4 regions of the Streptomyces sp. NPDC001536 genome follow, and region 2 is predicted to be linked to each of the others. Evidence: riboswitches for the same ligand, from Rfam matches in the RefSeq annotation. Region 2 holds a riboswitch; each other region holds the start of a gene.
The links. A riboswitch is a leader RNA that binds a small molecule or an ion and turns the genes downstream of it on or off. The one in region 2 is predicted to bind cyclic di-AMP.
Positions count from the first base shown of each region.

Region 1: another riboswitch for cyclic di-AMP. It lies ahead of ACFY0U_RS18700 (peptidoglycan DD-metalloendopeptidase family protein); the one in region 2 lies ahead of ACFY0U_RS24455 (NlpC/P60 family protein).
Region 3: another riboswitch for cyclic di-AMP. It lies ahead of ACFY0U_RS13030 (transglycosylase family protein); the one in region 2 lies ahead of ACFY0U_RS24455 (NlpC/P60 family protein).
Region 4: another riboswitch for cyclic di-AMP. It lies ahead of ACFY0U_RS32130 (C40 family peptidase); the one in region 2 lies ahead of ACFY0U_RS24455 (NlpC/P60 family protein).

Region 1 covers NZ_JBIAVQ010000006.1:174,816-180,706, forward strand. Annotated here, with positions in the region: gene ACFY0U_RS18695 (Tat pathway signal sequence domain protein) at 1-654, opposite strand, end outside; gene ACFY0U_RS18700 (peptidoglycan DD-metalloendopeptidase family protein) at 866-1,843, opposite strand; cyclic di-AMP (ydaO/yuaA leader) riboswitch at 1,848-2,031, opposite strand; gene ACFY0U_RS18705 (alpha-galactosidase) at 2,322-4,406, opposite strand; gene ACFY0U_RS18710 (tyrosine-protein phosphatase) at 4,577-5,374, shown strand; gene ACFY0U_RS18715 (DUF6126 family protein) at 5,388-5,510, opposite strand; gene ACFY0U_RS18720 (helix-turn-helix domain-containing protein) at 5,507-5,891, opposite strand, start outside.
Region 2 covers NZ_JBIAVQ010000009.1:91,544-97,434, forward strand. Annotated here, with positions in the region: gene ACFY0U_RS24445 (tellurite resistance/C4-dicarboxylate transporter family protein) at 1-605, opposite strand, end outside; gene ACFY0U_RS24450 (hypothetical protein) at 1,069-1,440, shown strand; gene ACFY0U_RS24455 (NlpC/P60 family protein) at 1,464-2,618, opposite strand; cyclic di-AMP (ydaO/yuaA leader) riboswitch at 2,627-2,794, opposite strand; gene ACFY0U_RS24460 (ScyD/ScyE family protein) at 3,059-4,138, shown strand; gene pcrA (DNA helicase PcrA) at 4,214-5,891, shown strand, end outside.
Region 3 covers NZ_JBIAVQ010000004.1:35,004-40,894, reverse strand. Annotated here, with positions in the region: gene ACFY0U_RS13050 (hypothetical protein) at 1-779, shown strand, start outside; gene ACFY0U_RS13045 (hypothetical protein) at 698-1,366, shown strand; gene ACFY0U_RS13040 (cytochrome P450) at 1,363-2,652, shown strand; gene ACFY0U_RS13035 (transglycosylase family protein) at 2,911-3,834, shown strand; cyclic di-AMP (ydaO/yuaA leader) riboswitch at 4,039-4,217, shown strand; gene ACFY0U_RS13030 (transglycosylase family protein) at 4,221-4,904, shown strand; gene eno (phosphopyruvate hydratase) at 5,225-5,891, shown strand, end outside.
Region 4 covers NZ_JBIAVQ010000013.1:229,811-235,701, forward strand. Annotated here, with positions in the region: gene ACFY0U_RS32120 (ATP-dependent Clp protease proteolytic subunit) at 1-585, shown strand, start outside; gene ACFY0U_RS32125 (hypothetical protein) at 593-901, shown strand; cyclic di-AMP (ydaO/yuaA leader) riboswitch at 1,240-1,451, shown strand; gene ACFY0U_RS32130 (C40 family peptidase) at 1,455-1,928, shown strand; gene ACFY0U_RS32135 (ATP-binding protein) at 2,024-2,482, opposite strand; gene ACFY0U_RS32140 (helix-turn-helix domain-containing protein) at 2,695-3,564, shown strand; gene ACFY0U_RS32145 (DUF397 domain-containing protein) at 3,574-3,795, shown strand; gene ACFY0U_RS32150 (8-amino-7-oxononanoate synthase) at 3,832-4,959, opposite strand; gene bioB (biotin synthase BioB) at 5,107-5,891, shown strand, end outside.

The DNA.
Region 1 (5,891 bases), on a different contig from region 2:
GCCGCCGCTGCGGTGCCTGCCCTCGACGCGGACCACGGCCCGGACCGGACCGTCCTGCTCGACCTCGACCTTCTCGACCCGGCCGAGGAAGCGCGAGACGTCCGCCCCCTCCCGCACGGACTCCTGTCGCAGGGCGACCAGCTTCCCGTCCCGCGCGATCTCGGCCGACCCGCGCCGCACACTGCGTACGACGGTGTCGGAGCCCTTGGCGCCGAACACGGCCGTGATCACACCGGTCGACACCTCGACCCGGCCCCCGGTACGGGTGACGGTGACCTTCTGCTCGGGCGCGGCCGGGCTGCCCGCCGCGAGCTTGTAGGCGGAGGCCTTCGGGGCGCCGGGGGCGATCGCGTGCGCGGTCCACTTCACCGAGCCGTCGGGCCAGTGACCGGTGACCCAGCTCTGGACGGGGACGTCGTCGCCGGCGGCGGTCGTCAGCCGGAAGTCCTGCTCCGGCCGGTACGTCCCGCGCGCCCACGGCACGCCCCAGGTGGTACCGGCGTGGACCTCGGGCGTCGAGCCCTCCAGCCAGTGGAGTTCGGTGTCGTCCGCGTCGGCCGCTGCGGCGGTGCGGGACAGGGCCCAGGAGAACTGGGTCGCGGCGGCCGCGGTTGCGGCGCCTTTGATGACGGTGCGTCGGTCGACGCCGGGCACGGGGACCTCCGGATGATGCGGACAGAAAGCGCTTGCATCGCTACGGAGATCACTGTGTCCCCACCCTCCCCTCACTGTCGACGCTTTGGACAGCCGTGCCACAAGAACGCAACACGGTGATCATGAACCCGCAAGACCGGACAGCGAAGACACCGAAGGCCGGACCCGGGGATCGGGATCCGGCCTTCGGTGGCACAGAGGGAGGGCGGCGTCAGCTGACGGAGACGCCCTTCGCGCGGAGGTAGGCGACCGGGTCCACGTCCGAGCCGTAGTCCGGCGTGGTGCGGATCTCGAAGTGGAGGTGCGGGCCGGTCACATTGCCGGTCGCGCCGGAGAGGCCGACCTGCTGGCCCTCGGTGACGGTCTGGCCGGAGGACACCGAGAGCGAGGAGAGGTGGGCGTACTGGGCGTAGTAGCCGTCGGCGAGCTTGATGACGACCTGGTTGCCGTACGCGCCGCCCCAGCCGGCCGAGACGACCGTGCCCGCGCCGACGGCCTTGAGCGAGGTACCGGTCGGGACGACGAAGTCGACACCCGTGTGGTAGCCGCTGGACCACATGCTGCCGGACATCCGGTACGGGGTGCCGACGGTGGCGCCGGCCACGGGGAGAGTGAAGCCGCCGGCGCTGGCCGTCTCGCTGCTCTGCGTCGCCGCCGTCGTGTTCGACGAGGACGACTTGGAGGACTCGGTGGAGGCGGACGAGTCGGACGAAGAGGACTTCTGCTTCTCCGCCGACTTCTGCTTCTCCGCCGGCTGCTCCGCGCTCGCGGACTTCTCCGTGCTCGCCGCGGCCTTCTTGCCGATGGTGAGCTTCAGACCGGGGTGGATCAGCGACGGGTCGGAGCCGACGGCCTCACGGTTGTCCGAGTAGAGCTTCTTCCAGCCGCCGGTGACGTTCTGCTCGTCGGCGATCTTCGAGAGATAGTCACCGGACCGCACCGAATAGGTGCGCACGGTCGCGGTGTTCGCGGCGCTCTTCTTCTCCGCGGCCTTCTTCTCGGTGGCCGTCTTCTCGGCGACCGGAAGGGACTGGACGGCCTTTTCCGAAACGGACTGCGGGGTGGCCGCGTGGGCGCCTGCGGCACCCATCAGCGGGAGGGCGAGTGCGGCGCCACCCGTGCCGGCGACGGCGATCGAACGAGTGAGGCGCTGGGCCTTCGGACGGCGGTGCTTACCCTTCGCGGGCATGGCGAATTCCTCTCCGGCGCCTACGAGGTGAGCTGTCGGGTTCGGGCTGGAGATGCCCGGCCGCACCGAAATGCGACTTAACCCCTAGCCGTTCCGGAGACCGGAACAGGCGGTTGTACCTGTGGGTCCCCCGCTCCTGCCGTTCACGGGTGAGTTGTGCGGTCCCCGGGCGGCGGCAGGATTGGGCGTCCGTCCGGATTGATGGCGAACGTAAGCGAGCAAGACGCAAAGGGACAAGCGAGAGGTTCCACCTGAATGCGTTCCTCTTGATCCGCTGTGAGAATTACCGGTCACCCTGCGTGAATTACGCACGCCTCCCGCCATGCAAAACCCCAGGAAAAGAACGGGAATTACGTGAACATGACGGGCGACGCACGGTCACGGCTATGACGCTCCTCACGTGGCACATTCACAGCGTCCTTTATTCCAGAGCGAGTTGGAATGAAGGATGAGGAACGCGCCAATTCGGACAGACGACTCAGATGCGGCGCAGCCGGAGAACTGCCGCATCCAGGTCGCCGCGCAATCCGACGTGAAGTCCGTGATGCAGCAATACAGCACCCCTGTGAACTTCGCCCGTTTCGAGGCATTCGTACGACGCTGTCGGGTCGAGCCCGCGCAGCCGCAGCGCCGGTACGGGCTCGCCGTAGCTCTGCGCCTGGAGCCAGGCGAGGACGACGGTCTCGTCCCCGAGGACGTACTGGACGGCGCTGAGCCCGCCCCGCGGCGGCCGCAGCCGGTGGAGGTCACCGCGCTGCACCACGGGCCGGATCCCCTTGTAGAGATCCACCCACTGGCGGGCCTCGGCGAGCTCCGCCTCGCTCCACCGCGTGAGGTCGCCGCCCACGCCGAGCACCCCGGCCATGGCGCTGACGAACCGGAAGCGCAGCGAGCTGACCCGGCCGTTGAGCATGGCGTTCGGGCTGTCGGTCACCCAGGCGGCCATCACGCGCGCGGGGTGGATCTGACCGAAGCCGTGCTGGATGGCGAGCCGGTCCAGCGGGTCGGTGTTGTCGGAGGTCCACACCTGGTCCGTACGGCTCATGACCCCGAGGTCGATCCGGCCGCCCCCGCCCGAGCAGGACTCGAAGGCGACGCCCGGGTGGGCGGCGCGCAGCCGGTCCAACAGGGCGTAGAAGGCGTGCACATGGTCGATCCAGAGCCGCTGCGGGTAGGGGTCGCCGGGCCAGCCCGCGTCGGTGAAGCTGCGGTTGAAGTCCCACTTCACATAGTCGATCGGGGCGCTGGTCAGGAGCGCGTCGAGGTGACCCCAGAGGTACTCCTGGACGTCCTCGCGCGCGAGGTTCAGTACGAGCTGATTACGGAACTCCGTCCGCTTTCGTCCAGGTTGGTACTGCACCCAGTCCGGGTGCGCCCGGTACAGCTCGCTGTCCGCGTTGACCATCTCGGGCTCGACCCAGATGCCGAACTGCATGCCGAGCTCGTGCACGTGGTCGGCGAGGGGCTTCAGGCCGCCCGGGAAGCGGTCGCGGTTGGGCGTCCAGTCGCCGAGGCCCGCGCGATCGCTGGTGCGGGCGCCGAACCAGCCGTCGTCGACCACGAACAGCTCGACGCCGATCGCCGCGGCCCGCCGGGCGAGGGCGCCCTGCTGCTCCTCGGAGATGTCGAACTCGGTGGCCTCCCAGGAGTTGAACAGCACGGGCCGGTCCTGGTCGGCGCCCGGGATGACGTACGCCCGCTGGTAGGCGTGCCAGGCCCGGCTCGCCCCGCCGAAGCCGCCGTCGCTCCACAGGCCGGCGAAGACGGGCGTGGTGAAGGACTCCCCCGCCGCCAGCCGCAGCAGGCCCGACTCGTCGTGCCCGACCCCGCCGGTGATCTGCACGCGCGCGTCGGAGAGTTGGGCCACGGCGATGCGCCAGGAGCCGGACCAGCCGAGGGCGCAGCCGTAGACCTCGCCGCGCTCCTCGGTGGCGTCCGTGTCCAGCGCCACCCACGGCAGGTACTGGTGCCCGGTGTGCCCGCGGCGGCTGCCGATGACCTTCTCGCCGTAGGTGAGCGGCGCGCTGGTCAGCCGGGACTCGGCGGCCCAGCGGCCGTGCAGATGGGACAGCCGCCAGTCCTCGCGGTCGGGCAGGGTCCAGGTGGCGGAGTCGGCGCGCAGGAGTTCCATGGCCTCGGGCCCCTGGTTGTCCAGGGCCACCCAGCGCTCCACCACGTCGCCGCGCATCCGGTAGTGCAGCGTGATCGCCAGCCCGCCGTCACGGAACCGGAGCCGCAGCTCCTCGCCCTCCGGGTCGCCGGCGGTCTCGTACGACTCGAAGTTCCACTCGGTACCGCGCCGCTCGCCGGTCCGCACCGACAGTGCGGGCCGTACGAAGCGGGGGCCGCCCTCGACGGGATACTCCTCGCGGCCGTCGAGCGGCGACTCGAAGCCGCGTTCGGCGGGCAGGGGACGAGCGGCGAGTTCCTCGGCGTCGGCGAGCTCGATTCTCGCGCCCCAGTGGAGATGCAGCAGGACGTCGTCCCCGGTCAGGTGGACGGCATAACTGCTGGCAGGCCCGGAGAGAAGCCAGGTACGGCCGGTTTCGGAGATCTCCAGCATCAAATCCTCACAGATACAAACAGGTGCGCTCAAGTGCCAACATCATCAATGGCCACGAGCCCTGGGTGCAACGCCTGTGGACAACTGATTGCCCCAGGAACCGATGTCGTATCGTCGAGGAAGTGCCCGCCGACGAGCCGTGGCGGCGGGACCGGCCGGGAGGAGCCCCCGTGACGCAGCAGATCCCGTCGACCGAGCCAGAGCTGGTCGGTGTCCGCAACTTCCGGGACGTCGGCGGTCTGCCGACGGTGGACGGACGGCGGGTGCGGTACGGGGTGCTGTTCCGCAGCGGTCACCTGGCGCACGCGACCGACGAGGACGCGGCGTTCCTCTCCTCCCTCGGGCTGCACACGATCTTCGACTTCCGCAACACGTCGGACCAGAAGCTGGAGGGCCCCGACGTCGAGCTGCCGGGCGTGCGCAATGTGAACCTCCCGCTGAGCGACCCGGCGGACGGCTCGGAGTTCTGGAAGATGGTCCGGGACGGCGAGATAGAGCAGCTGCGCGAGATCCTCGGCGACGACAAGGCGGCGAACCGGATGATCGCCTCGTACCGCAAGATCGTGAAGGAGCGCACCGCCGAGCACTCCCGCGTCCTGCACTCCCTCGCCGAGGAGAGCGTCCCCGCGCTGATGCACTGCGCCGCGGGCAAGGACCGTGCGGGCCTGTCCATCGCCGTGACGCTGCTCGCCCTCGGCGTGGAGCGGGAGGCGATCCTCGCGGACTACCTGGAGTCGAACGCCAAGCACCGCCGCTACAAGGTGCACCGCAGCAGCAAGTCCACCGCCGCCTACTCCCCCGAGGTGATGGAGCTGCTCGGCCCCCTCTTCGACGCGCGTGCCGAGTATCTCCAGGCCGCGTTCGAGACGATCGAGGAGACCTGGGGCAGCGTCGACGCCTATCTGGAGCAGGGGCTGGGTCTCACCCCGGAGCTCCGGGAGCGGCTGCGCGAGCGGCTCCTGGACTGAGGGCCCGCCGGGTCTACTGCTGGGCGCCGAGCTCGAACAGCAGGTAGATGAAGGCCGCGAAGAGGTGCCCCACCGCGATGTAGATGATCAGCCGCACCCAGATGCCGCGCGGGAACTTCTCCTCCATGTCCTTCATGGCGTCTCTCCAGGGGTGGGGCCCAGGCACAGCGTGGCCGTGGGGCTCTGCAACAGGGTGTGGACGAAGAGCAGCTCGACCCCGTCGGGGTCCTGGGCCGCGATGCGGTGCGGGGTCAGCGAGTCGAAGTGCGCGCTGTCGCCCGCGGCGAGCAGGTGGGTGCTGTCCCCGAGGCGCAGCCGCAGCCGTCCGCCGAGGACGTACAGCCACTCCTCGCCGGGGTGGATCCGCACGATGTCGCCCTGCGAGCCGTGCGGGACGTGCACACGCAGCGCCTGCATGCCACGCCCCGGCGATCCGGCCTGCCAGTAGGTCCAGCCGCCGGCGGCGGTCGGTTCCATGTCGGCGGCGCGCACGACGGCGTCGCGTTCGGTGACCGTC
Region 2 (5,891 bases):
CCGGCCACCCAGTGGTCCCCGGCGCCCGCGGTCACCTGCCGCGGGTCGAAGTGGGCCAGGGCGAGGCCGTAGAGCACGAGGCCGAGCCAGAAGAGCACGAGCGCGGCGTGGGCGAGCCACGCCGTCGACTCGGCCGAGGCGAGCGTGGCGCCGAGCACCGCGAGACCCTGCGTGGCGACGCAGGCCAGGAACACCGCGCCCGGCATCCGCCGCGTCCAGTGCGCCACGACCAGCACGATCAGCACCGGCCACAACAGCGCGGCGAGCGCCAGCAGACCCTCGGCGAGCCGCTGCCAGCCGAGCGCCGAGAGGCGGGTACCGAGCACCGCCGTAGCCGCTACGGCGGTCAGCGCGCCCGGCGTCTCGGCCTCCGCCACCCACCTCGCCCGGTCCCACAGCAGCCGTGCGCCGAAGTCGGCGGCCAACGCCACCCACCCGACGCCGGCCAGCGCGAGCGCGATCCGCGACAGGGTCTCGTGGTCGGCCAGATGCAGCCCCACGGACACGATGCCGGTCGCCATCACGGCGGCCCCGGCGGCGGGCGGCCGCTGGGCCCGCCAGGCGCTGAGGGGGGAGCGAGGGGAGCGGGGAGAGGCGCCGGACATGGGCCGATGCTAAGGAGCGCGCCCCGGCTTGAGGGCGGGGCGCGCGAGCGGGCGCCCCCGAATGCGCGCGGGCGCGGGCACGGAAGAGGCGCTGCTGGGGTGGACGGGTGCGTGTCCCACGCCGGATCACACCGGAACCCACCCACCTGGGCGTTCGCCGCCCGACGCCCAGACGGATCTGCCCATCACCTGAGTAGTTCCGCTCATGACAGCCCCTGTCGTCGGGCGAAAGACTCTGCGCATGGCCCTCAGACGATCAGTCGCCCTCGCCCTCGTGGCGGTCGCTCTCACCGCGTGCGGAAGTCAAAGAGCCCACGAGGCAGGTGCCGCGCCGTCGGCCACCGCGACCCAGTCCTATCCGCCCCCGCCGAAGTGCGCCCAGTCCACTGCGACGCCCACCGCCCTGCCTTCCTCCCCCTCGCCTTCCGCCTCGAACACGGCCGGCGGGAGCGAGGACGGGCCCGTGGACGCTCCCCCCAACTACGCCGACAACCACGCCTACCGCATGCAGGCGTCCTTGAGCGCGGCGCAGCAGGCCAGTGGGCAGGCGTCGGCCGAGCTGATCCTCGCGGAGCTGGCGAAGGTCCGGAAGGAGGGCGGGTCGGGGGAGTTCGGCCGCTTCAGCGATGAGCGGGTCGAGGCGGCGCTGGAGCGGGTCGGGTGCGGTGAGAAGCACGGGGTCTCCGTCGGGAACGGGTACTACGCCGTCTACACGGGAGTCGTGTGCGTCTCCGGACGGGTGACGAAGGACGAGCTGAGCGGGGAGGTGCACGGCGTCTACGCCGAGCCCCAGCCCGGCGAGGGGCCCTGTGTCGAGAACCGGGGAGGTCACTGACGCCAGGGCCACCCCGCCGTAGGTCAGGCGGGCCGTACGACGCTGTGGATCGCCGACTCACCGTCGTAGTAGATGGACTCCTCGCGCACGTACGCCCCCGGCTTCGGCGCGTGGATCATCTTGCCGTTGCCGATGTAGATGCCGACGTGGGTGACGTCGTCGTAGAAGAAGACGAGGTCGCCGGGCCTGGCGTTGGCGAGGGTGACCGTGGTGCCGGCGTTCACCTGGTCGTAGGTGGTGCGCGGCAGGGAGATGCCGGCGGCGTTCCAGGCGGCCTGGGTGAGGCCGGAGCAGTCGTAGGAGTCGGGGCCGGTGGCGCCCCAGACGTAGGGCTTGCCGACCTGTGAGCGGGCGAAGGCGAGGGCCTTGTCGGCCTTCGTGGCGTACGAGGCGTCCGAGGCCTCGGAGGAGGACGACGAGCTGCTCGCCGACTCCTCTGCCGCGGCCGCTTCCTCCGCCGCCTTCTGCTCGGCCGCCTGCTGCTTCGCCAGTTCGGCGGCCTTGCGGGCGGCCTCCTCCTGCTTCTGCTTCTCGATCGCCGCGAGACGCGCCTTCTCCTCGGCGGTCAGCTGGGACAGCAGCTCGCGCGCGGCGGACAGCTTGCGCTGGACGGTCGCCTTGGCGGTCTTCAGATCGCTCTGCGACTCGGAGAGCGTCGCGAGGCTGTCGGTGGCCTCCTGGCGCTTCTTCATCGTCGCGGACTGCTCGGTGACGTAGTCGTCGACCGCGTCCTTCTGACGGGACGTCATACGGCCCATCAGCTGCGTCTGGTCGAAGTAGTCCTGCGGGGAGTCGGCGAGCAGGAAGGTCGCGGTGTCGGGCGCGGAGGCGCCGGTGCGGTACTGGGCCGCGGCGAAGGAACCGAGCTCCTCGCGGGCCTCGTTGAGCTTCTGGGTGCGCTGGGCGACGTCGTCGAGGAGGGTGTCGACCTCCTTGCGCTGCTTGGAGGTCTTCTCCTTGGCCGAGTTGTACTTCTCGGTCGCCGACTCCGCCTGGCGGTAGAGGTCGTCGACCTTCTTCTCGACCTCTTCGATGCTCGGCTTGTCATCGGTCGAGGGAGCGGCGGTGGCCGTCTGGGAGAGCAGGGCCACGGAGGTGAGGGCGGCCGTGGCGAGAGCGGGCGTGCGTATGCCGGCTACGCGCGTACCCGGGGGAGGCGACTTGCGGTGCGACGCCAAGGGTGGCGACTCCTTCCGTGCTCCGCCTACCGAGTTAGCTGTCGGGTTCGGGCGGGTGGTTCGGAAGGGTTGCCCTACGGCCGTTCCCTGTACGGGAGTCGGCCGATTCACCCCAAGTTCGGTGGGTCCCCGGTTCCGGGTGCGCGGCGGCGCTCCGGATTCGGCGGAGGCCGCGCGGCCCGGCGAGGTTCGCCGGTGGGGGTCGTACGGCCTTCCGGCACGGTAGCCAACGCGTGTGGCCCCTGTGAAGGTTGATGTCCGATAGGCCCGATACATTTTCGTGACCTTAGGTCAGGGCATCGCTCGCGGTGGTGAATACGGAGTGATCTGCCACGAGTTGTACGTATTTTTGGCGGAGTGGCGACGTCCGCCCGCTTCCGGCCGCTAGCTTCCTGCCGAGCCGTGGTCGGATGCCGCGGCGAGGTGAGGGGGATACGGCAATGAGGAACCGCACACCATTGGTCATCGCCACCGGCGTCGCACTCGCCGCCACCGCGGGCATCGCCCCCGCGACCGCCTCCGGGGGACAGGGGGCAGGCAAGCCGGTCGTCCGCGTGATCGCGACCGGTCTCGACAACCCGCGCCAGCTCTCGTACGACAGCGGACATCTGTACGTCGCCGAGGCCGGCCGCGGCGGCAAGAAGTGCCTCGGCGAGGGCCCCGAGGGCGAGACCTGTGTGGGTCTCTCCTCCGCCGTCACCGAGATCTACTGGGACGGGGGCGCGTGGAAGCACTACCGGGTGGTGCAGGGCCTGCCCTCGGGCGCCGCCCCCGACGGCGGCTTCGCGACCGGCGTGGACGGCGTCTCCGCCCTCCACGGCGAGCTCTGGGGGGTGGAGACCTTCGCCCCGCCGGAGGCCGGAGTGCCCACGACACCGCCCTGGAACAAACTCGGCAAGCTCCTGAAGATCAGCCACGGCAAGGCGAGGATCGCCGCCGACATCACCGCCGTGGAACTCAAGCACAACCCGCACAAGGCGTCCGTCGAGTCCAACCCGTACGCCGTCCTCGCCCTCCCCGACGGCCGCAAGATCGTCGCGGACGCGGCCGGGAACGACCTGGTCGTCGTCTCGCCGCACGGCAAGGCCAAGCCCTTCACGGTCTTCCCGGACCACGACAGGAACCAGTCGGTTCCCACGTCCCTGGCGCTCGGCCCCGACGGCTACCTCTACGTCGGCGAGCTGAACGGCGAGGCCCAGAAGCCCACCGCGCGCGTGTGGAAGGTGGACCCCTGGACCGGCAAGATCCTCGGCTGGAAGTCGGGCTTCGGCTCGATCAGCGGTATCGCCTTCAACAGCAGTGGCGATCTCTACGTCAGCCAGCTCTTCCAGGGTGTGGTGACCAAGGTCTCGCACGGCAAGCGGACGAACGTGAAGGTGCCCTTCCCGGCGGGCGTGGCCGTCGACCCGTACGACGGCAAGGTCTATGTCTCCGCCTGGTCGATCGCGGACCGTGACGGGACGGTGATGGAGGGTGGGAAGACGCCCGGCGGCCAGGTCTGGAAGATCCTCGGCTTCTGAAGCCGCCGCTGAAAAGTGCCCATGTTCTCAGGGCGGCGGCGGGGTGTCAGTGGGGAGCCCTAGACTCGGAGAGCGATGAGCAGCCTCTTTGACGACAGCTTCCTGGCGGACCTCCAAGCCCCTACGGGCCGCGAGGAAGAGCCCCCGCCACCGCCCGAGGACGAGCACGTACCGGAACCCGTTCCGGACGATCTGTTCGGCGGCAGGTTCGACGTGCCGCCGGACAGGGACGCGTACTACCGCGACGGCGCCCCGCGCCCGGTCCTGGACGCGGCCGCGCTCATCGATGGGCTCAACGAGAACCAGCGCGCGGCCGTCGTCCACTCCGACACCCCGCTGCTCATCGTGGCCGGCGCCGGCTCCGGCAAGACGCGGGTGCTCACCCACCGCATCGCCTACCTGCTGGCCGAGCGGAATGTCCATCCGGGCCAGATCCTCGCGATCACCTTCACCAACAAGGCCGCGGGCGAGATGAAGGAGCGCGTCGAGCAGCTCGTCGGCCCGCGCGCGAACGCGATGTGGGTGATGACGTTCCACAGCGCGTGCGTGCGGATCCTGCGCAGGGAATCCAAGAAGCTCGGCTTCACGTCGTCGTTCTCGATCTACGACGCGGCCGACTCCAAGCGTCTGATGGCCCTGGTCTGCCGAGACCTCGACCTCGACCCCAAGCGCTTCCCGCCCAAGTCCTTCAGCGCCAAGATCAGCAACCTCAAGAACGAGCTGATCGACGAGGAGGACTTCGCCGCCCAGGCCACCGACGGCTTCGAGAAGACCCTCGCCCAGGCCTACGCGATGTACCAGTCGCGGTTGCGGGAGGCCAACGCGCTCGACTTCGACGACCTGATCATGACGACGGTCAATCTGCTGCGCGCCTTCCCGGATGTCGCCGAGCACTATCACCGCCGCTTCCGGCATGTCCTCGTCGACGAGTACCAGGACACCAACCACGCCCAGTACGCGCTGGTCCGCGAGCTGGTGGGAACGAACGAGCACCCGGTCGACGTCCCCCCGGCCGAGTTCGACCTCCCGCCCGCCGAACTGTGTGTCGTGGGTGACGCCGACCAGTCGATCTACGCCTTCCGCGGCGCGACGATCCGCAACATCCTCCAGTTCGAGGAGGACTACCCGAACGCGACGACGATCCTGCTGGAGCAGAACTACCGCTCCACCCAGACGATCCTGTCCGCCGCCAACGCGGTCATCGAGCGCAACGAGTCCCGCCGCCCCAAGAACCTGTGGACCAACGCGGGCGCGGGCGCGCGCATCACCGGCTATGTCGCCGACACCGAGCACGACGAGGCGCAGTTCGTCGCCGAGGAGATAGACCGACTGACGGACTCGGGCGATGCGAAGGCCGGCGACGTCGCCGTCTTCTACCGGACCAACGCCCAGTCCCGGGTCTTCGAGGAGATCTTCATCCGCGTCGGCCTGCCCTACAAGGTCGTCGGCGGCGTCCGCTTCTACGAGCGCAAGGAGGTCCGGGACGTCCTGGCCTACCTGCGTGTCCTCGCCAACCCCGAGGACTCCGTACCGTTGCGGCGCATTCTGAACGTCCCCAAGCGCGGCATCGGCGAGCGCGCCGAGGCGATGATCGACGCCCTGTCCCAGCGCGAGAAGATCAGCTTCCCGCAGGCGCTGAAGCGGGTCGACGAGGCCTACGGCATGGCCGCGCGGTCGACGAACGCCGTGAAGCGGTTCAACGTGCTGATGGAGGAGCTCCGTACGATCGTCGAGTCCGGCGCCGGACCGGCGA
Region 3 (5,891 bases), on a different contig from region 2:
TGGTCGAGCTGCCGCGGGAGTGGAGCGAGGCCGAGCGGGAGCGGGCCGGGAGAGCGGGCGATGCCCGTCTGACGGAGGCCGCCCGGCGCAGTGGTGCGGAGGGAGTGGCGGCCTATCTGTCCGTCGGGCCGTTGCTCTGGGAGGAATGGCGGCGGGCGCGCCGGGCCGACCGGCATCCGCGCGGGCATGCGCTGGTGCGGGCGGCGATCGATCTGGCGCGGTGCGGGCTCCAGGGGCCGGTGTCGCAGGACCTGCTCGTGAAGGTGCACGAGGCCGACGACGACGACGTCGGCGCGGGCGTGGAGCGGGAGTCGGTCGACGAGGCCCTCGTGTGGGCCGCCGGGAAGCGGCACGGGGCGCTGCGGATGCTGCGGCGGAGCGGCATGCGGATGTGGGAGGCGGCGCCGTATCTCGTGGAGACGGCGGCGCAGGACGCGGGTTTCCCCGCGGTGGACGCGTCGGTGTGGCGGTGCGCGCTGGAGGCGGCGCGGGGGGATGCGGCGTACGACTTCGAGGTGGTGGCCCGCCGTGCCGGGGAGGCGTTCCGGAGCGCGGCCGACGCCGGGGACAGTCAGGCGATGTTCGAGCTGGGGCGGTTGGCGAGAGTCTGGGGAGGGAGGTCGAGGCCGAGGAGTGGTTCCGGCGGGCCGCCGAGGCCGGGCAGACGGAGGCCGCGGGGCGACTGGGGCGGCTGTTCGTGGAGCGGGGCGAGACGAAGGACGCCGAACCCTTCCTGGAGGCGGCCGCCGAGGCGGGGGACACCGGGGCGGCGACCCTGATGGGGAAGGTGTTGTTGGAGCGGGCGAGGCAGTGGCTTCGGGCTGGTGCGGCCGGCCATGACCTGGAGGCGTCCCACCTGCTCGGCGATCTGTGCTTCGGCGGCGGGGACGACGAGGGCGCGTGGGACCACTACGTGGCCGCGGCCATGGCCGGACGAACCGAGGTCGCCATCAGCTTCGCCAGGTGGCACCTGGTGCACAACGAGGGGGAAACAGCCAAGGTCTGGCTACAACGTGCGGCGGACGCGGGCAAGGGACCGGCGGCCGAACTGTTGACGCTCTCCTGGAACAATGCCGACTCCTTGGCGGTTGCCGAGGCCTACTTCGCGGACACCGACGGCTACCCCCTCGACATCGCCCACCACGGCCTCGTACTCGAGAAGCAGGGCCGACTCGACGAAGCCCGTGCCGAGTACGAGAAGGCCCACGCCTCCGGCGACGCGTACGGCGCCTACCGTCTCGCCGCGCTCCTCGAGAAGCGGGGCAGGCCCGACGAGGCGAAGACCTGGTACCGCAAGGCCGCCGACCTGGGCCACCCGGCGGCGAGGAAGGCCCTCGACGGAAACCCGGATACGGTCGAGGAGTGACCGACCAGCCCGCGCCCACCCGTACCACTGCCGCCCCTCCCGAGCTCTTCACCTGGGAGTTCGCGACCGACCCCTATCCCGCCTACGCCTGGCTCCGCGAGCACGCCCCCGTGCACCGCACGAAGCTGCCCAGCGGGGTGGAGGCCTGGCTGGTCACGCGGTACGCCGACGCCAAGCAGGCCCTCGCCGACCAGCGGCTCAGCAAGAACCCGGCGCATCACGCCGAGCCGGCGCACGCGAAGGGGAAGACCGGGATCCCCGGTGAGCGCAAGGCCGAGTTGATGACGCATCTGCTGAACATCGACCCGCCGGACCACACCCGGCTCCGCCGGCTCGTCAGCAAGGCGTTCACACCGCGCAGGGTCGCCGAGTTCACCGACCGGGTGCAGGAGTTGACCGATCAGCTCATCGACCGGTTCGCGGAGAAGGGGTCCGCCGACCTCATCCACGAGTTCGCCTTCCCGCTCCCCATCTACGCGATCTGCGACCTGCTCGGCGTCCCGCGCGAGGACCAGGACGACTTCCGGGACTGGGCGGGCATGATGATCCGGCACGGGGGAGGGCCGAGGGGCGGTGTCGCACGGTCCGTGAAGAAGATGCGCGGCTATCTGCTGGAGCTCATCCACCGCAAGCGCGCGGAGCTCCCCGCCGACCCCGTCCCCGGCGAGGACCTCATCTCCGGTCTCATCCGCGCCTCCGACCACGGCGAGCACCTCACCGAGAACGAGGCCGCGGCGATGGCCTTCATCCTTCTCTTCGCCGGTTTCGAGACCACGGTCAACCTCATCGGCAACGGCACGTACGCGCTCCTCACCCACCCCGAGCAGCGCACCCGCCTCCAGGACTCCCTGGCCGCGGGGGAGAGCGACCTCCTGGAAACCGGCGTGGAGGAACTCCTCCGCTACGACGGTCCCGTAGAACTCGCCACCTGGCGCTTCGCCACCCAGCCGCTCACCATCGGCGGACAGGACATCGCGCCCGGCGACCCCGTCCTGGTCGTCCTCGCCGCCGCGGACCGGGACCCGGAGCGGTTCGCCGATCCCGACGTCCTCGACCTCTCCCGGCGCGACAACCAGCACCTCGGGTACGGCCACGGCATCCACTACTGCCTCGGCGCCCCGCTCGCCCGCCTGGAGGGCCAGACCGCGCTCGCCACGCTCCTCACCCGGCTCCCGGACCTCCGACTCGCGGCGGATTCAGTCGATTTGAGGTGGCGTGGGGGGCTCATCATGCGTGGACTGCGTACCCTGCCGGTCGAGTTCACACCCACCAACCGAGCGCGGTGACCGGCTTCACATCTGCGGGCGGGCCGCCAGGTGACCCCGCCAATCGGCTTCACGCCGATTCCGTGCGCGGCTTCGCGCCAACTGGTCCATCCGCGCAGCTCCTTGTAAACGTGACATGCTCTCAACTCTGTGATCTTCACGTGATCTGCGCGGCATTAACTTGTGACAAGTGATCGACTGCCGATACGTTCACGCATCAGCGCGGCGACTGTCTCCACCCGTCGCGCCGGTCACTGTTGTCTCGCGAAAGGCCTCCGCATGCTCACCGGGAACGGTCGTCACCGTCGCCCCCGCCAGGCTCCGGCACTCCTCGTCGCGGCCGGTGTGACCGGCTCCGCCATCGCGATTCCGCTCCTCGGTGCCACGGGCGCGAGCGCGGCGGACGGGAACACCTGGGATCAGGTCGCCAAGTGCGAGACCGACGGTTCCTGGAGTGCGAACAACGGTGACGGCTACTACGGCGGGCTCAAGCTGTCCCAGGAGAACTGGGAGAAGTACGGCGGCCTCGACTACGCCACGAGCCCCGACCTCGCCAGCCGCAACCAGCAGATAGCCGTCGCCGAGAAGGTCCTCGCGGACCAGGGTGTCGGCGTCTGGGGCACCTGCGGGCTGCTCAACGGGCTGAGCAAGGACTCGGCCTCGGACGACGTCGACACCGGCGTCGCGAACGGCACCCCCTCGGCATCCGAAGAGTCGGATTCATCTGAGTCGTCCGATTCGTCTGTCTCGTCCGGGCTGTCCAACTCCTCCGGATCGTCCGACTCGTCGACCGGATCCTCCGCCGACCCGACCCCCTCGCCCTCGGCCTCCACCGAAGCGGACAACTCCGCCAAGTCGGGCAACTCCGACTCCGGTGCCGAGAGTACGCAGCCGTCCGACAGCCCCTCCACGGCACCGGCAAACGGTGTCGAATCGGACAACTCCTGGCAGGAAGGCGGCTCTTCGGCTCTCGTCGACACCGGAGCCCTCTCCGCCGCCAAGGAGAGCACCGGCCGCCACCGCGGCGCGAGCGCCGACGAGGGCTCGTACACCGTCCGCGCCGGCGACACGCTCGCCTCCATCGCCGACTCCCTTGACGTCGACGGCGGATGGCGCCGGCTCTACTCCGAGAACAAGCAGGTCATCGGCGCCGACCCGAGCAGCATCGAGCCCGGTCAGACCCTCGTACTCGGTAGCGAATAGGGCGAAAAACCCAGGAGAATCCCGGGAGTTCGCGCCACACTTCGCATCAAATGTCCGGTTTGGTGAAAGTGTGGGATGAGTCTCAGAAGCCCTGATCGTCTTTGAAATTCCCCGGATTCCCTGTCTACGGTCAACACCGCTCGTCACCACGAGCCCCGGCTGCCGCAACGCCGAATCCTGCCAGCGGCCGTACGGGAACAGTCGTCGCGTCAAGCGCCGTAGGCAGGAGCGGGGGACCCAAGGTAAGTGCCGGGCCCAGCAGTTCACGCTGGACCGGCTCGGGGTGAAGCCGCGCAGCAGGCCGAAAGGCCCAGATGCGCGGCCGGGCAACTCAACCGGCCCGAACCCGACAGCTCACCTCGCAGGCGTCGGTGAGGGGATCCACCATGCTGTTTTCCGGCAAGGGCAAGCACCGCCGTCCGTCCAAGGCCACCCGCGCCGCCGCGCTCGCCGGCGTCACCGGTGTCGCCATAGCCGCCCCGCTGATGGCGGCCGGCAACGCCTCCGCCGCCACCGCCTCCGAGTGGGACGCCGTCGCCCAGTGCGAGTCGGGCGGCAACTGGTCCATCAACACCGGCAACGGCTACTACGGCGGTCTCCAGTTCTCCGCCTCCACCTGGGCCGCGTACGGCGGCACGGCGTACGCCGCGCAGGCCAACCAGGCCACCAAGGCGCAGCAGATCGAGATCGCCGAGAAGGTCCTCGCGGGCCAGGGCAAGGGTGCCTGGCCGTCCTGCGGCGTCGGCCTGTCCAACGCCAGCTACAACGGCGGCGGCTCGTCGAGCAGCGGCTCCTCCAGCAGCGACAGCGGCTCCAGCACCCGCTCCTCCGAGCAGCAGGCCTCGCGCTCCGCCGAGCGCCCGGCCGCCAAGAAGACCGTCACCACCCCGACCGGCCAGAAGGTCAAGAAGGGCGACGGCGAGTACAAGGTCGTCAAGGGTGACACCCTCAGCTCCATCGCCGAGGAGCACGACGTCAAGGGCGGCTGGCAGAAGCTGTTCAAGCTGAACAAGGACATCGTCAGCGACGCCGACTTCATCTACCCGGGTCAGCAGCTGCACCTCAAGTAAGACCCAGCTGAACCACAGCGCCCTCACATCCGTGGTCCTCATACTGAAGGCCTCGTGAGGGTCCCCCCGTCCCCACGGGCTCCCCGCTCCGGTGCGTGTTCCCCCGTACGCACCGGGGCGGGGCTTTTTGCGCGCCCCATCTCGCGCGCCCCCGATTTCGGCCCGGTTTCCGAAACCGTCTTTGTTCCGTTCGGAAACAATTTACTCTCGGTTCTGTCCACGGGGCGGTCCACGCGGTGGCCGATCGCCCGGAGCCGGTTAGGCTCGTCTCGCAGAACACACCGCGGTCCCGGCGGACCGTGTCACATCCCAAGAAGGAGATGCTCGTGCCGTCCATCGACGTCGTCGTAGCCCGGGAAATCCTGGACTCCCGAGGCAACCCCACGGTCGAGGTCGAGGTCGGCCTCGACGACGGCAGCACGGGTCGTGCCGCCGTTCCGTCCGGCGCCTCCACGGGTGCCTTCGAGGCCATCGAGCTGCGTGACGGTGACCCCAACCGCTACCTGGGCAAGGGTGTCGAGAAGGCCGTCCTCGCCGTCATCGAGCAGATCGGCCCGGAGCTCGTCGGCTACGACGCCACCGAGCAGCGCCTGATCGACCAGGCCATGTTCGACCTGGACGCCACCGACAACAAGGGCTCCCTCGGCGCCAACGCCATCCTCGGCGTCTCCCTCGCCGTCGCCCACGCCGCCTCCGAGGCCAGCGACCTCCCGCTCTTCCGCTACCTGGGCGGCCCGAACGCGCACCTGCTGCCCGTTCCGATGATGAACATCCTGAACGGCGGCTCGCACGCCGACTCCAACGTGGACATCCAGGAGTTCATGATCGCCCCGATCGGCGCGGAGTCCTTCTCCGAGGCGCTGCGCTGGGGCGCCGAGGTCTACCACACCCTCAAGAAGGTGCTGAAGACCAAGGGCCTGTCCACCGGCCTCGGCGACGAGGGCGGCTTCGCCCCGAACCTGGAGTCCAACCGCGCCGCCCTCGACC
Region 4 (5,891 bases), on a different contig from region 2:
AGCGCCGGCCACAAGACGATGGACCCGTACTCCAAGCTCCTGGAGGAGCGGATCGTCTTCCTCGGGACACCGGTCGACGACACGTCGGCGAACGATGTGATGGCCCAGTTCATGCACCTCGAGTACCAGGATCCGGACCGGGACATCTCCCTCTACATCAACTCCCCCGGCGGCTCCTTCAGCGCGATGTCGGCGATCTACGACACGATGCGGTTCGTCAGCTGTGACGTGGAGACGATCTGCCTGGGACAGGCCGGCTCGTCCGCCGCGGTGCTGCTGGCGGCGGGGACCCCGGGCAAGCGGTTCGCGCTGCCCGGCGCGCGCGTGGTGATCCACCAGCCGTCCCTGCCCCAGCCGGTGGAGGGACAGGCCAGCGATCTGGCCATTCAGGCCGAGGAGTTGGCGCGCGTCCGGTTCCGCCTGGAGGAGATGCTCGTACGTCACACCGGGCGCACCCACGAGCAAGTCACCGCGGACATCGAGCGGGACAAGATCCTGGACGCCCAAGAAGCCGTGGAGTACGGCCTGGTGGACCGGATCGTCCCCAGCCGCAAGGCCTCGCGCACCGCGCCCGGCGCCCGGTGAGCGGGCGATGCTGCCACCGGAGCTGCCTCCGCTGCCCGCTCTGACGCGCGCCGAGGGCGAACTGATCGACCGTTATCTCGAGGTGGTCGACCTGCTCGGCCGTATCAACCCGGCGCACCACGGTGACACCTACCGCGGACTGCGGGCCGCCCAGGCGCTGGTGGCGAAGGCGGCCGAGCTGCGCGACGCGCTGGCGACCATGCATCAGCGCGACGAGACCGAGGTGCACGCCATGACCCTGGCGCGGGCGCTGCGGGTGCTCGACGGCGAGCGGCGCACGGCCCGGGTCACGGTGCCGCCGCACTCCGACAGTTGACGTGACGGCGACCGGCCCGGCGCGCCCGACCGCGTGGCGAGGCGTCCGGACCGGCGTTGAAACGCACCAAACGGTGTACCCCCGTTTGGAGTAGACGCCCCTCCTTTGACAGGGCCGTCGAGGTTGCGCAACGCGCGTAGCCCGACTCCGGAATGAGTACCTCCGTCGCTGGTCCGAGGGTCCTCGACCCTGTCGACGCTCCCTCGAACAGTCGAGTGTCCACCCGAACGGGTGAGTGGTGAGTAACACCACAAATCCCCGATTCCATTGGGTTTTTCGGCGTGGAGTACGTGAAGATCCCTGTCTGACGACAAGACCCCGCCACAACGGCGGGGCGATCCGGGCGGACGCCGAGTCCTGCCGCCGCACGGATGACCGGTCGACAGGAGTGGATCGGCAGGAGTGGAGGACCCAAGCACGACGGGTCGCCGGAACGGCTGTCAACAGCCGTCCCGAGCAGCCCTTGGGGTGAAGCCGCAGTATGCGGCCGGGCAACTTCGCCAGCCCGAATCCGACAGGTCATCCTTCACAGGCGGCTGACGAAGGGTTGCGCATGTCTGCGCTCAATCGTGTCCCGTCGCTCATGGCCCGGGCCGGTACGGCCTCGGCTCTCACCATCGCCGCAGTGGGCGGCTCTCTCGTGGTCCCGGGCGTCGCATCCGACGCCGAGGCCGCGACACCGGCGACGAAGGCACTTCAGGTCGCTGCCTCCAAAAAGGGCTCCCCTTACAAGTGGGGCGCCGCGGGGCCGCACCGGTTCGACTGCTCAGGGCTCACGCTCTACTCGTTCAAGAAGGCCGGCAAAAGCCTGCCTCGTACGGCGGCCCAGCAGTACAACAAGACCCGCCATATCTCCGCGGGGAACCGCAAGGCCGGAGACCTCGTGTTCTTCCACTCCGGCTCCAGCGTGTACCACGTCGGCATCTATGCCGGGAAGGGGAAGATCTGGCACTCCCCGAAGAGCGGGGAGGTCGTGAAGCTGCAGAAGATCTGGACCAAGAGCGTCTGGTACGGCCGGGTCAAGTGACCCACCCCGCGGGGATGTCGGCGACCTGACCCGCCGTCACCCTCGCAGCCGGCCGTGACGCCCTGAGAGGCGCCTCCGTTCTCGGAGGCGCCTCTCTACGGCTCCTGCTGCCCCGCCGCGGAGAGCGGCTCCGCCGGTACCGTCCACGGGAGTTCGATGGAGACGGTCTTGCCGCCCTCGCGGGTGGGCCGGACTCTCAGCTTGCCGCCGCACTCCGCGGTCAGCCAGCGGATGATGACCATGCCGCGGCCGTTGTCCTGCTGGACGGCGGCCGGCAGCCGTTTGGGGAATCGCGGATGACTGTCGGTGACCCCGATGCGCAGTTGTTCGTCACGGTCGAGCTGGATGTCCACCGTGAAGGTGGGTGACTGTCCGAAGGTGTGCTGTACGGCGTTGGTGGCGAGTTCGGAGACGATGAGCCGGATCGTCTCGGCCGCTTCCGTGTCCGCCGGCAGACCCCATTCCGCCAGGGTGCCGATGACGTACGTGCGGGCCGCGGAGACCGAGGCGGGATCGCTCGGCAGAGTGACGGATGCTTCCAGATGGTCTGCCATGGCGACGTCGTCCCTTTCCCACGGGACCGCAGTCCGACACGGAGCGGATGGTTCGAGTACGGTCCCGGACTGGTGCTTCATCGCCAGACTGCCATTACCCGGCCGGTCACGGTGCCGATCCACCAAGATATGCATATATCTGTCGCTCGAAGCGGTGAACTCTCCGACGGAAGACCGTATTTGGGCGGCTCGGAAGGAGTAAGGAGTAGCCCATGCAGCACGGTCCCGCGGTACGCCGCCGGAAACTGGGCGCCGAACTGCGTGCGTTGCGCACCGGTGCGGGGCTCACCAGTGGTGAGGCGGCCCGGCTGGTGGGCTGGCACCAGTCGAAGGTGAGCCGGATCGAGACCGGCGCCAGCGGGGTGAAACCGGCCGACGTGCGGTTACTGCTGGACGCCTACGCGGTGCACGATACCCAACTACGGGAGTTGCTCCTGGTGTTGGCGGGCTCCGACGAGGGCGGCGGACGGCACCACTGGTGGCACCAGTACCGCGGGGTACTGCCACCGACGTATCGCGACTTCATCAGTCTGGAGTCCCAGGCCAGTGCGATGCGCACGCTGGAGACCTCCGTGGTGCCCGGGCTGTTGCAGACGCCGGAGTACGCGCGCGCGGTGACCCGGGCCGCGGTGAACGGGCTCGGCACGGAGCCGGACGAGCGGCTCGACGCGCTGGTGGAGGTCCGGCTGGCCAGGCAGGACGTGCTGCGGGCCGAACCGCCGCTGAGGCTGAGCGCGGTGCTGGACGAGGCGGTGCTGCGCCGGGACATCGGCGGGCCCGACGTCATGGCGCGACAGCTGCGGCGGCTCATCGAGGCGGCCCGGCTGCCCCAGGTCAGGATTCAGGTGCTGCCGTTCGCCGCGGGGGCCCACATCGGCATCACGGGGCCTTTCGTAATCTTCTCATTTTCGAGCACATCTGATCTGGACGTGGTTGTTCTCGACCACTTGACGAGTAGCCTCTACCTCGAGCGGAAAGAAGACCTCCAGGCCTATAGCGAGGCCTTCAACGCCCTTCAGATCCACGCCCTTTCGCCCGAGGACTCGTTGGATTACATCGCCGGGATAGGTGACGGCGCGTAAGGAGGCACCATGTCCGCAATGCCTCGGAACGTACCTTCCAGTACCGATCTGCACCCTGTGCGGTGGCTGCGCAGCAGCTACAGCACAGGCGCCAACAACTGTGTCGAGACGGCTCGGCCGCGCACCGGTCCAGGGACCGGACTGCTCGCCGTGCGCGACTCCAAGAACCCGTCCGGACCCGCGCTGCTCTTCTCCCCCGGGAGCTGGGCGGAGTTCACGGCCGCGTTCTGACCCCTTCCGCCCCGAGCACGGCCGTGTCACGCCGACTCATGGTCGTGTCTCACCGATCACACGTACAGCGCGTTCGATCTGCGCCTCGGAGAGGTCCGCGCGGGCGGTCAGCCTGAGCCGTGAGATGCCGTCGGGCACGGAAGGGGGACGGAAGCAGCCCACGGCCAGACCCGCGGTACGGCAGTCCGCCGCCCACTGCACGGCCTCCTCCGGGGACGGCGCGCGCACGGAGACGACCGCGGCGTCCGGGCGTACCGCCTCGTGACCCGCGGCGGTCAGCCGTGCGTGCAGTTCGGCGGCCACCTCGCGGGCCCGCGACGCGCGCGCGGGCTCGCGGCGCAGCAGCCGCAGTGCCGCGAGGGCCGCTCCCGCCGCCGCGGGGGCGAGCCCGGTGTCGAAGATGAAGGTCCGGGCCGCGTTCACCAGGTGGTCGATCACCCGGGCGGGACCGAGGACGGCGCCGCCCTGGCTGCCGAGCGACTTGGACAGCGTGACCGTCACGACGACGTCGTCGGCGCCCGCGAGTCCCGCCGCGTGCGGGGCGCCGCGGCCGCCGTCGCCGAGCACGCCGAGGCCGTGGGCGTCGTCGACCAGCAGCCCCGCGCCACGCTCCCGGCATGCCTCGGCGAGCGCGGCCAGGGGGGCGGCGTCGCCGTCCACCGAGAAGACGGTGTCGGAGACGACGACCGCGGGGCCCCCGTGCGTCTGGAGCGCCTTGCGCACGGCCTCGGGATCGGCGTGGCCGACGACCTGTGTCGTGGCGCGCGCCAGCCGGCAGCCGTCGATCAGCGAGGCGTGGTTGCCGGCGTCGGAGACGATCAGTGAGCCGTGCGGGGCCAGCGCGGTGACCGCGGCGAGATTGGCCGCGTAGCCGGAGGAGAAGACGAGGGCCGCCTCGAAACCGCAGTATTCGGCCAGCTCGACTTCCAGCTGACTGTGGAGCTCGGTGGTGCCGGTGACGAGTCGAGATCCGGTGGAGCCTCCGCCCCAGGTCCGGGCGGCCCGCGCGGCGCCCTCGGTGACCTCGGGGTGGCGGGCCAGACCCAGGTAGTCGTTGCTCGCCAGGTCCAGGAGCGGGGAGTCGGCGGGGCGGGGCCGCAGGGTGCGTACGAGTCCGGCGCGCCGGCGCAGCAGCGCCTGCTCGTCGATCCAGCCGAACGCCATGGGTCCTCCGAGGGTTTTGTAGGCAGCGAACAGACACTAGTGGGACGAGCAGCCACCCACTGTGTGGCAATACCCACACAGTGAATGGCCGCTGTTGTACGAACTCTCCTTGGCCCAAGACGGCTCCTTAGGACAGGATCAGTTTTCATGGACCTGCTGAACACGCTGGTGGACAAGGGGCTTCGGCGCGAGCTGCCGACCCGCGAGGAAGCACTCGCCGTCCTCGCCACCTCCGACGACGACCTGCTCGATGTGGTGGCCGCGGCCGGGAAGGTGCGCCGGCACTGGTTCGGCCGACGGGTGAAACTGAACTACCTCGTCAACCTCAAGTCCGGCTTGTGTCCCGAGGACTGCTCCTACTGCTCGCAGCGCCTCGGCTCGACGGCCGGGATCCTGAAGTACACGTGGCTCAAACCGGACGAGGCCTCCAAGGCCGCCGCGGCCGGACTCGCGGGCGGTGCCAAGCGGGTCTGTCTGGTGGCGAGCGGCCGCGGGCCGACGGACCGGGACGTGGACCGGGTCGCGGGCACGATCAAGGCGATCAAGGACCAGAACGAAGGCGTCGAGGTGTGCGCCTGCCTCGGTCTGCTCTCCGACGGCCAGGCCGAGCGGCTGCGCGAGGCGGGCGCCGACGCCTACAACCACAACCTCAACACGTCCGAGGCGACGTACGGCGAGATCACGACCACGCACACCTACGCCGACCGCGTGGACACCGTGCAGAAGGCGCACGCGGCCGGTCTGTCGGCGTGCTCGGGTCTCATCGCCGGTATGGGTGAGTCGGACGAGGACCTCATCGACGTGGTCTTCTCGCTGCGCGAGCTGGACCCGGACTCGGTGCCGGTCAACTTCCTGATCCCCTTCGAGGGCACTCCGCTGGCCAAGGAGTGGAACCTCACCCCGCAGCGCTGTCTGCGCATCCTGGCCATGGT